DNA from 2 places in the Neobacillus sp. K501 genome. Region 1 is predicted to be linked to the other one. Evidence: riboswitches for the same ligand, from Rfam matches in the RefSeq annotation. Region 1 holds a riboswitch; the other holds the start of a gene.
The links. Region 1 has a riboswitch for S-adenosylmethionine ahead of metK (methionine adenosyltransferase). Riboswitches for the same ligand answer to the same signal wherever they lie in the genome.
Positions count from the first base shown of each region.

Region 2: it holds a riboswitch for S-adenosylmethionine, as region 1 does, so the genes downstream of both, ACWM35_RS12080 (methionine ABC transporter ATP-binding protein) here and metK (methionine adenosyltransferase) in region 1, are expected to answer to the same signal.

Region 1 covers NZ_JBSLYA010000002.1:641,454-647,007, forward strand. The annotation lists gene asnB (asparagine synthase (glutamine-hydrolyzing)) at 1-1,201, opposite strand, end outside; gene metK (methionine adenosyltransferase) at 1,430-2,629, opposite strand; SAM riboswitch class I at 2,912-3,038, opposite strand; gene pckA (phosphoenolpyruvate carboxykinase (ATP)) at 3,258-4,844, shown strand; gene ACWM35_RS07735 (DUF2584 domain-containing protein) at 4,939-5,181, opposite strand; gene ACWM35_RS07740 (alpha/beta hydrolase family protein) at 5,222-5,554, opposite strand, start outside.
Region 2 covers NZ_JBSLYA010000004.1:294,650-300,203, forward strand. The annotation lists gene ACWM35_RS12075 (acyl CoA:acetate/3-ketoacid CoA transferase) at 1-393, opposite strand, end outside; SAM riboswitch class I at 1,065-1,164, shown strand; SAM riboswitch class I at 1,242-1,347, shown strand; gene ACWM35_RS12080 (methionine ABC transporter ATP-binding protein) at 1,435-2,466, shown strand; gene ACWM35_RS12085 (methionine ABC transporter permease) at 2,456-3,106, shown strand; gene ACWM35_RS12090 (MetQ/NlpA family ABC transporter substrate-binding protein) at 3,122-3,955, shown strand; gene ACWM35_RS12095 (M20 family metallopeptidase) at 4,203-5,414, shown strand.

The DNA.
Region 1 (5,554 bases):
TGTTGGCAATCCCTTTTAAAAGCACTTTGCCTACTCTTGGAATTTTATTAAACACTTCCAGGTCCTGAGGTTCACGGTAAATATTATAACCACCAAATAATTCATCGGCACCTTCACCAGAAAGAACAACCGTTACATGCTTTCTTGCTTCCCGCGAAACAAAATATAACGGGACACAAGCTGGGTCTGCAAGCGGGTCATCCATATGCCACATAATCTTTGGAAATTCATTCATATATTCCTCTGGCGTAATCACATAACTGATGTTTTCAACACCAAGCTTATCAGCGGTTTCTTTCGCAACATCGATTTCACTGAAGCCATTATGTTCAAAACCTACAGAAAATGTTTTGATCCCCGGATGGAATTCTTTTGCAATACTCGCTGTAATCGAAGAGTCAATCCCGCCTGAAAGGAATGCACCAACCGGTACATCACTTCTCATATGCATTTTTACCGAATCAAACATTACATCTCTAATTTCTTTTGTAAATTCAGCCTCAGTTTTATTTACCGGTTGAAAATGTGCTTTCCAATAGCGTTTAATATCCATTGGTGAACCAATTTTCTTAGTAAAATAATGCCCCGGCTCGAGCTTCTTAATTCCCTTTGTCATGGTTCTTGGTTCAGGAACGAATTGATAGGTTAAATAATGCTGCAGGGATTCATAGTCTAACTCTTCATTTTCTAAAGCAAGGAGAATGCTTTTTTTCTCAGAAGCAAAAAATGTTTTTTCGCCTTCATTAAAATAGAAAAATGGTTTAATTCCAAAAGGATCACGCGCCCCATAAAGGGTTTGTTCTTGCTTATCCCAGATGACAAACGCAAACATCCCACGCAATTTTTCAACTGCTTTTTCCTTGAGATGACTATAAAGGGCAATAATGACTTCCGTATCCGAGTTCGTTGCAAATGTTAATCCTTCTTTGAGAAGTTCTTCACGTAATTCCACATAATTATAAACTTCTCCATTAAAAATGATCCAATAGCGCTCATTTTCATACGTTAATGGTTGATGTCCACATTCTATATCGATAATACTCAAACGGCGGAAACCAAATTGAATATTCTCATCATAGTAAAAGCCATCATCATCTGGACCACGATGGGTAATTAAATCATTCATATTTTTAAATTGTTGTTTTTGATCATCACGATAGTTTTGTGCTTTGTCATGTACACAACCAATAAAACCGCACATTATGTACCTCACCTACTCCATTTCTAAATATCCATTCTAATAAACATACCTTCTAATACTACCACTATTTATTTGAAAATGGCAGTGAGAATGGTTGGAAAAATGAATGATAATATTTATTTTTCACGATATCCGTTTATCTTAAACTTAGACGTAAAATAGAAAACGGGAGTTACATGTAAAATGCAACTCCCAGTAAAAATTCTAGCTTAACTACAGCATTTTTTATTAAATGTTAGCTTGTGTACGAAGTGATTCAGCCTTATCTGTACGCTCCCAAGGAAGATCCACATCACTACGGCCAAAATGTCCGTAAGCAGCTGTTTGTTTATAGATTGGGCGACGAAGATTTAACATATTGATAATTCCAGCTGGGCGAAGGTCGAAGTTTTCGCTGACAAGATCAACTAGTACTTCTTCACTAACTTTTCCAGTACCAAATGTATCAACAGAAATGGAAACTGGTCTTGCAACACCAATCGCATAAGCAAGCTGTACTTCACATTTGTCAGCCAGTCCAGCTGCTACAATATTTTTCGCTACGTAACGTGCTGCATAAGCTGCAGAGCGGTCAACTTTTGTTGGATCCTTACCAGAGAATGCACCGCCGCCGTGACGAGCATAACCACCATAAGTATCAACAATAATTTTACGGCCTGTTAAACCAGCATCCCCTTGTGGTCCACCAATAACAAAACGGCCTGTTGGGTTAATGAAATACTTTGTATTTTCATCAATCAGTTCTTGTGGAACAACCGGATTAATGACATATTCTTTAAGGTTACGTTGAATTTGCTCTAATGTTACTTCAGGGTGGTGCTGTGTAGAAATAACAATGGTGTCAATACGAACAGGCTTGTCGTTTTCATCGTACTCAACCGTTACTTGAGTTTTACCATCTGGGCGAAGGTAAGGAAGAAGCTCATCTTTACGAACCTCTGTTAAACGGCGTGCAAGCTTATGTGCTAATGAAATCGGAAGAGGCATAAGCTCTTTTGTTTCATTACATGCGTAACCAAACATTAAACCTTGGTCACCAGCACCGATTGCTTCGATTTGCTCATCCGACATTAAACCTTCACGTGCTTCGAGTGCTTGGTCAACACCCATCGCGATATCAGGTGATTGCTCATCGATTGAAGTTAATACCGCACAAGTTTCAGCATCAAAGCCGTATTTTGCACGGGTATAACCAATTTCTCTTACCGTTTCACGAACAATTTTTGGAATATCAACATAAGTAGAAGTCGTGATTTCCCCTGCAACTAATACTAAACCAGTTGTTACTGAAGTTTCAGCAGCAACACGGGCATTGGCATCCTTTGCTAAAATAGCATCTAAAATTGAATCAGAGATTTGGTCACAGATCTTATCCGGATGACCCTCAGTTACTGATTCAGAAGTGAACAAACGACGTTTCTTGGACATCTGAATTCCTCCTATATAATGATATAAAGTGAGGTTATCTGTGTGGGTAATATGTATAACCTTGCCGTTTAACCTCGGGTTGATACGGAACTCATTCCCTTAGTAGTATGAAATAAACAAAGGATTTTTATGAATAGAAAAGCAAAAGCGCCTAGACGCTGGAGCTAGACAAAATCCCTCTGAAATTCTCATGATGGAAACAAAGATTAGCGATTAAAGTCACGAAATCACAATAAAAAACCTTTCCGTCATCTGAGGAAAGGTTGATTTACGCGCCTTTCACTCTTATCGTTCAAGGCATAGCCTTGCTTCAGGTTTAGCACCTTTGCTCGAGAAATAAATTCGTATTACTCGATTGCAGGTTGCTGGGTTTCATTGGGCCTGTCCCTCCACCAGCTCGGGATAAGAGAGTATCCGTTCAAGGTAGAATCATACCGCACAATGTCGAACTGTGTCAATGAATTTTTTAAGGATTCCCCCGACAAAAAAAGAACTTTTTCCAATAATATTATATAGTATTAAATACAACCTAATTTCGTTAATTAGTATAGACTATTGAATCTAATGTGTTATACTATTTGTATGGATATATTACTGATAAAAACATAAAAAAGGAAGGGTACCCTCGATGAATTCTGTTCATATCCCAAACGAATTAACTCAATTATTAGATGGAAGTAACGTGCAACTCCAACTTTCTGTACCACAATTAGTTGAAAAGATTTTGTCTCGAAATGAAGGAAAGTTGACTTCAACAGGAGCTATTAGTGTTTCTACTGGTAAGTACACTGGACGTTCTCCTCAAGACAAATTTACAGTGATGGAAAAATCAACGAAGGATAAAATTGCATGGGGTTCTTTAAATCAACCGATTTCAGAGGATGTATTCCAAAACCTGTATCATAAAGTATTGGATTACTTAAAACAAAAAGAAGAAATTTTCGTTTTTAAAGGATTTGCAGGTGCGGATAAAAAATCCCAGTTACCGATTCAAGTTGTAAATGAATACGCTTGGCATAATCTTTTTGCCCATCAATTATTTATCCGTCCAAGTGATGAAGAATTATTAACACATAAAACAGGTTTTACGGTAATCTCTGCCCCAAATTTTAAAGCAGATCCTGCAGTTGACGGTACAAACTCTGAAACTTTTATTATTATCTCCTTCGAACAGCGGACTGTTTTAATAGGCGGTACGGAATACGCAGGCGAAATGAAAAAATCTATTTTCTCCGTCATGAACTACTTATTGCCTGAAAATAATATTTTCTCGATGCATTGTTCTGCAAATGTGGGACTTGAAGGAGATGTAGCATTATTCTTTGGTCTATCTGGTACTGGAAAAACTACGCTATCAGCAGACCCTAATCGCCGCTTAATTGGTGATGACGAACACGGGTGGTCCTCTAATGGAGTGTTCAATATTGAAGGCGGCTGTTATGCCAAAACAATCAATCTTTCACGTGAAAAAGAGCCACAAATTTTTGATGCTATTCACTTTGGCACCGTGCTTGAAAATGTCATCCTCAATCCAGAATCTCGCATCGCGGATTACGATGATGCTACGCTAACTGAAAATACGAGAGCAGCCTATCCGATTCAGGCTATCGATAATATTGTTCAGCCAAGTATTGCTGGTCATCCGAATACGATTGTCTTTTTAACGGCGGATGCCTTTGGTGTGTTACCTCCTATCTCAAAGTTAACGAAAGAACAAGCGATGTACCATTTTTTAAGCGGTTACACATCTAAGCTTGCTGGAACAGAGCGGGGCGTTACTTCACCTGAAGCAACCTTCTCAACATGCTTTGGTGCGCCGTTCCTGCCGCTTCCTGCCACTCGTTATGCAGAAATGCTTGGAGAAAAGATTCTTGAACATAATGCGAATGTCTTCCTGGTGAATACAGGCTGGACGGGTGGAGAATACGGAGTGGGCAGCCGGATGAAGCTCTCCTATACAAGAGCAATGGTTCAAGCTGCACTTGAAGGTGAACTAAATCATGTGGAAACCGTAAAGGATGAAATTTTCGGTTTAAATATTCCTCTCCACATCGCCGGTGTTCCTGATGAAGTTCTACAGCCGTACAAAACTTGGGCTGATTCTGATGCCTATGAAACGAAAGCAAAAGAATTGGCTGGAAAATTCCGCGAAAACTTTAAAAAGTTTACGAAACTATCTCCAGAGATAGAAGTAAAAGGCGGACCTATTGCCTAGCTAGTTGTAAAGAAGCCCTTATCAATCAGATAAGGGCTTCTTTACATCACTATATGGAATACCAAAACAAAAGGCAGGAAAAATCATTCCCTGCTTAATTCGTTGAATTTAATGAAATTAATTGATAAGTTATACTCGTGCTATTTTTTTGCCATTCCAGTTTTTTAATCACAGCTGTTCCACTTGAATCACTTTCGATTGTTTTTCTAACATCAATCGGAATATCAATTGGATATAGTCTGTACCCTTCTTTTTCAAGGAGAAAAAGATTTTCTTCTAGTCGTCGTTCTCTTCCCTTTGTCACAATCATCGTATTTAACTCAAGAGGCATACCCACTATTCATCGCTCCTCTCCTATGTACTTCGTTACTATTTTATCATCTTTTGGACTGCCTTTTCATCCACTTCGTTAAATCTTCGACCACTTTTCTGTTCACACGGGGAGGAAAGTAGTGTGTAAATTCTTCAAAATACCAGCATTCCACGTTTTTTTCCAGTGCTCGTAATCTTCTTTCAAGGCGATAGGCATGTTCAACAGATACATTATGATCCATTACCCCATGTATAATCAAAACGGGGGCAGTAAGCCTTTCAAGCTCATATAAAGGTGTCCGCTCTTCGTACCGCTCGGGATATTTCTCGGGAGTTCCACCAATCACTCGCTTCATCATCCTTCTTAAATCTTTACGCTCCTGATAAGTTAATGACAT
Region 2 (5,554 bases), on a different contig from region 1:
TGTTCCCATCCCAACCTTTGTAATAACGCCTGGGCGTTTTGCGGCGATTTCACGATACAACTGAGTGATGACACCCTGTGGAAGGTTATAGGCTTCACACTTATCTTCTTCAATTAGTTTTGCCATTTCTGGAGAAGCAATGGCGATTCCTCCGATCCACCGCTTCGTTAATCCCTCGTATCCCAAGTGACTCATACCCTTGTCACGACGATTACCTACCGCACTAGCATGCATGACGGTTAAATTTTTCGGATGACCGGTTTTAAGGAACCGCTCTTCAATCGAGATTCCCATTTCTTCTGCCCAGCAGGATAATCCAAACCCACTTGCTGCAACCGTATCACCATCTTTAATTAATTCTGCTGCCTTTTCGGCTGAAATTACTTTTGACATTTTATCCACTCCAATTTGTGAATTATTTCACATGTTTATTTAAAAAAATTTCATTTACCTCGATATATGTTGTTTGTGAATTATTTCACTTACATCGTAAGTCACATCCAAAATCCCGTCAATGACCGCAAAATCACAGAGATTTATCCTGTTTTCTGTAGCTATTTTGCGACTCTCACAATTAGATAAAAATTCAATGGTGCGATGTAATGGAATGAAAAGAGGGAGGACAGACCCCTTTTATCTCCAATCCCTTTGGTCCATCTCATCGACGAACCTACATATCTTGAAGTGTTTTTATGAATGATGCAAAAAAACAACAACATCCCTATCCTTCTTCTCCATAAATGATAGTTAAAATCTGAAGTTCACACTTTTGTTGAATACTCTCTATTTTTTCTTGGATAAACAGCAGAAAAAAATAATAAAAAAATTTTTTCTCCTGTTTGTCTTTATCATTTTGCAAATTTACAACATCATTCCTATTGATGAAAAACTTGAATTTATAAGGTTTTCGAGGGTTATTGATTTCATTGGCGACAAGAACATCTCCATATTTTACAAGCGATCTTGGGGAAAAAATAAGATTATTTTTAAAATAAGTGTTTGACTTTTAAGTTTTATTGCATTAAATTAATACACAAGTTCGAAAAACGAAATAATTAAATTACTTCTTATCAAGAGAGGTTGAGGGACTGGCCCTATGACACCTCGGCAGCGGAACGGAATGTTCTGTGCCAAATCCAGCAAGTATGACTTGATAGATAAGAAGAGGCTGATACGTTTATTAAAATTTGCCCTCTTCTTTTTCAAGAAGAGGTTTTTTTATTTACAATCAAATACTAACTTTCTTATCGAGAGAGGCAGAGGGACTGGCCCTATGAAGCCTCGGCAGCGGATCCAATTGGAGACTGTGCCAAATCCAGCAAGCGCAAAATGCTTGAGAGATAAGAAGAGCTCACCCTTTGCTTTGCATTGGCACGCCCTCTTCTTATTTCCAAGAAGAGGGTTTTTTATTTTCGCGAAAAGGAGACGATTAGGATGATCGAATTTCAGAATTTAAAAAAGGTCTATGAGAGCGGCGGACAGCAGGTAGCCGCATTAAATGGAATTAATTTAAAAATTAATAAGGGGGAAATCTTCGGAGTCATTGGTTTCAGTGGCGCAGGTAAAAGTTCACTCATCCGCTGTGTGAATCTTTTAGAACGGCCGACGTCTGGTAAAGTCATCGTCGATGGTCACGAACTTACTTCCCTTTCGGTAAAAGAAGTTCGTGAGATTAAGAAAAATATTGGGATGGTGTTTCAGCATTTTAATCTCCTAAACTCAAAAACGGTGTTTGCCAATGTGGCAATGCCGTTGACGCTAGCCAAAGTTCCGAAGAATGCCATCAGAGAACGGGTCTATGAGTTGCTTGAATTTGTCGGATTAGCCGATAAAGCTGACTACTATCCGGATCAGCTTTCCGGGGGACAAAAGCAACGAATCGGAATCGCAAGGGCCTTGGCTACGCAGCCATCGATCCTCCTTTGTGATGAAGCAACATCAGCTCTCGATCCGCAAACAACTAGTTCGATCTTGCAGCTGTTGAAAAAAATCAATAAAGAGTACAATATCACGATTCTCATCATCACTCACGAAATGGCGGTCATTCGCGAAATTTGCGACCGAGTCGCCGTGATTGAGGCTGGGAAAATCATTGAAGAAGGTACGGTGTTTGACGTCTTTTCCGCACCGAAAACACAGACTGCAAAGAACTTTGTCAGCTCGGTGATGAACGATCAGCTTCCTGATTCAATCAAAGACATCATCAACAATCACGCCGGGGTACAGAAGGTGTTCCGCATTAATTTTGTCGGAGGTTCCGCAGGACAGCCGCTGCTTTCGGAGCTGGCGAAACAGTTTGATATCCATATCAACGTCTTGTTTGGAAACATCACGGAGCTTCAAGGCATCCCCTTTGGAAACCTGATTGTCGAGTTCCAGGGGTCTGATAAAGAAGTGATCCGTGCCTTAACCTATATCAACCAGAAGAATATCAGCATAAAGGAAGTGAAAGCACATGCTAGTTAATTCCGAGCAAATCATTACTGCCCTAATTGAAACCATCCAAATGGTGGCCTTCTCTCTCTTGTTTTCAACGGCGCTGGGACTGCCGCTTGGGATCTTGTTGGTCGTCACTCGAAAAGGCCACTTGCTGGAAAACTTACCGTTTTTCAATATCATGAATGGCATCATTAACATTTTCCGTTCTGTACCGTTCATCATTTTACTAGTTGCGATGATCCCCGTTACCCGGTTGATTGTCGGGACATCAATTGGAACGGCAGCAGCCGTTGTTCCACTTGTCTTCTATGCCGGGCCTTACATTGCAAGATTAGTAGAAAACTCTCTACTTGAAGTAGATCCCGGAGTCATCGAAGCCGCGGAGGCAATGGGAGCAACCCCGGTACAGATTGTTTTTAAATTTTTGATTCCCGAGGCACTTAGCTCACTGGTATTAGCACTCACAATTGCTACGATCGGTCTCGTCGGAGCATCGGCAATGGCAGGCGCCGTTGGTGGCGGTGGAATTGGAGATTTGGCCATTACATACGGCTACCAGCGTTTTGACACTGTCACAATGATGATTACAGTAGGAATTCTGATTGTGATCGTTCAAGGTCTACAGTCATTAGGAAATATTGCAGCAAAGAAAATTAGAAGAAGATAACGAGGAGGAAGTAACATGAAAAAACTATTATTATCGATCATTATTTTTACATTAGCGGTACTTGGTGCCGGCTGCTCAGAGGAAAAAACAAGCTCCGGCAAAGAAACAAAGGAAATTAAGCTTGGAGTTAGCGGCACAGATACACGCATTTGGGACTTTATCGCGAAAAAGGCAGAGAAGGAGGGAATTAACATTGAAATCGTTAAATTCTCCGATTATGTGGCTCCGAATACGGCCCTTGCTGAAGGAGAATTAGACGTCAATGCTTTCCAAACGGTTGCTTATTTTGATGTTTTCATTAAAGAACACAATCTTGACCTTGTGCCAATTGCAACGACTGTTCTTGCGCCAATGGGCATTTACTCTGAAAAATACAAGGATATTAAAGATATTCCGGATGGCGCTAAAATTGCTCTTCCTAACGATGCATCTAACCAAGGACGTGCCTTACTACTGCTTCAAGAAGCTGGCTTAATTAAGTTACCGAAAGATTTTGATGCTAATGGGGACCTTACACAAGTAAAAGATAACCCGAAAAACCTTGAATTTGTCCCAATGGTTCCAGCTCAAACACCTAGAGCATTGCCAGATGTAGCAGCTTCCTTAATCAATAACGGCATTGCCAATGATGCAGGTCTTAAGCCATTGAAAGATGCCATTTTTGTAGAAAGCGAAACAGCAACACCTTACATTAACATCATTGCTGTAAAAGCAGAAGATAAAGACAACAAAACACTTAAAAGAATCGCAGAGCTATATCAAGAGGAAGACACAGCAGCATTCATCGAAAAAGAGTACGAAGGCAACTTGATCCCGACATCCGTACCATTAAGCAAGATTGGATGGTAAACAGAAAAGCGGAAGCGCCTTGGTCAGGGGCGACAGGCATAAGACAAGCCGGCGAGAAGGTTTGTTCTTTAACCTTCTTGACGGATTGGCTTATGACCCCGAGCCCCTAGGCGCTGGAGCTGGACAATTAGAAAAGCGGAAGCGCCTTGGTCAGGGGCTTATGGCCTGGGGCGCTCCACTTGAGATAAGCGGAAGAGGCCGGAACTAGACGATTTTTTAAAACGAACCAAATTAGGAGGAGAAAAAGATGACAATATCGGTTAAATCCCAAGCAGAATTAAAAGCGGCGATTGTCGCTAATGTAGATAGCAACAAAGAATTGTACCTATCAACCAGCCATCAAATCCATGAAAAGCCCGAAATTGGCAATGAGGAATTTTTCGCCTCAGCGCTGTTAACAGATATTTTGGCCAATGAAGACTTTGAAGTAATCAAAGCAGTAGCTGGTCATGAAACATCCTTTGTGGCCCGCAAGAAATCAGCAAAACCAGGCCCATCGATTGCCTTCCTTGCTGAATATGACGCACTTCCAGGAATAGGTCATGCATGCGGCCATAATATCATTGGAACAACCAGCGTTGCGGCAGCCATCGCGCTAAGTAAAGTGTTGGATGAAACCGGCGGTGAGGCAGTGGTATTCGGGACACCAGCAGAAGAAGGTGGACCCAATGGCAGTGCAAAAGGAAGCTTTGTCAAACACGGACTAGTCGACGGCATCGACGCCGCCCTGATGATTCACCCTAATGGTGAGACCCGCCTAACCAGCCCATCCCTAGCGGTGGATCCACTAGACTTTGAGTTTATTGGAAAGCCAGCACATGCTGCTGCTTCTCCACATGAAGGAATCAATGCCTTAGATGCCGTCATTCAACTGTTCAACGGAATCAATGCGTTACGGCAGCAACTAACTGATGACGTGCGAATCCATGGGATCATCACCCATGGCGGTGATGCACCGAACATTATCCCTGAATATGCGAAAGCTCGTTTCTTCATTCGCGCAGCTACGCGCGCAGGCTTGAATGAAGTTACGCGCCGAGTCAAAGCGGTGGCAGAGGGTGCAGCTCTTGCTACAGGTGCTAAGCTAAACATTATTGCTTTCCAAAATGAAGTCGATAATCTTCTATTAAATAGTAGCTATGATGCGGTTTTTAAGGAAGTCGTGGAAGAGCTGGGTGAAACTGTGGGTGCAGATCGCGAAGGTATTGGCTCTACTGATGCAGGAAATATTAGCCAAGTCGTTCCGACAATCCATCCGTATATTAAAATCGGCCCAAGTGATCTCGTTGCCCACACAGTTCCCTTTCGCGAAGCAGCCGCTTCCGCAAGAGGCGACCAAGCCCTGATTACGGGTGCAAAAGCACTCGCCCTAACCGCGCTTAAATTGATTACGGACAGCGAAACATTAACGCAAATCAAAGAAGAGTTCGAAGAAAGAAAAGCTGCGGAATCTAAATAGCAGAGTAATATCATGGCCCAGTGACTGAATAAGTTGCTGGGATTTCTATCATTTTTGACAAATTGGCAGAACGGATGTATTCGGTTATTTGATAATGACTGTTGCAATTCTCCTTCTCTAGTGTTGGGCATTATAAACCT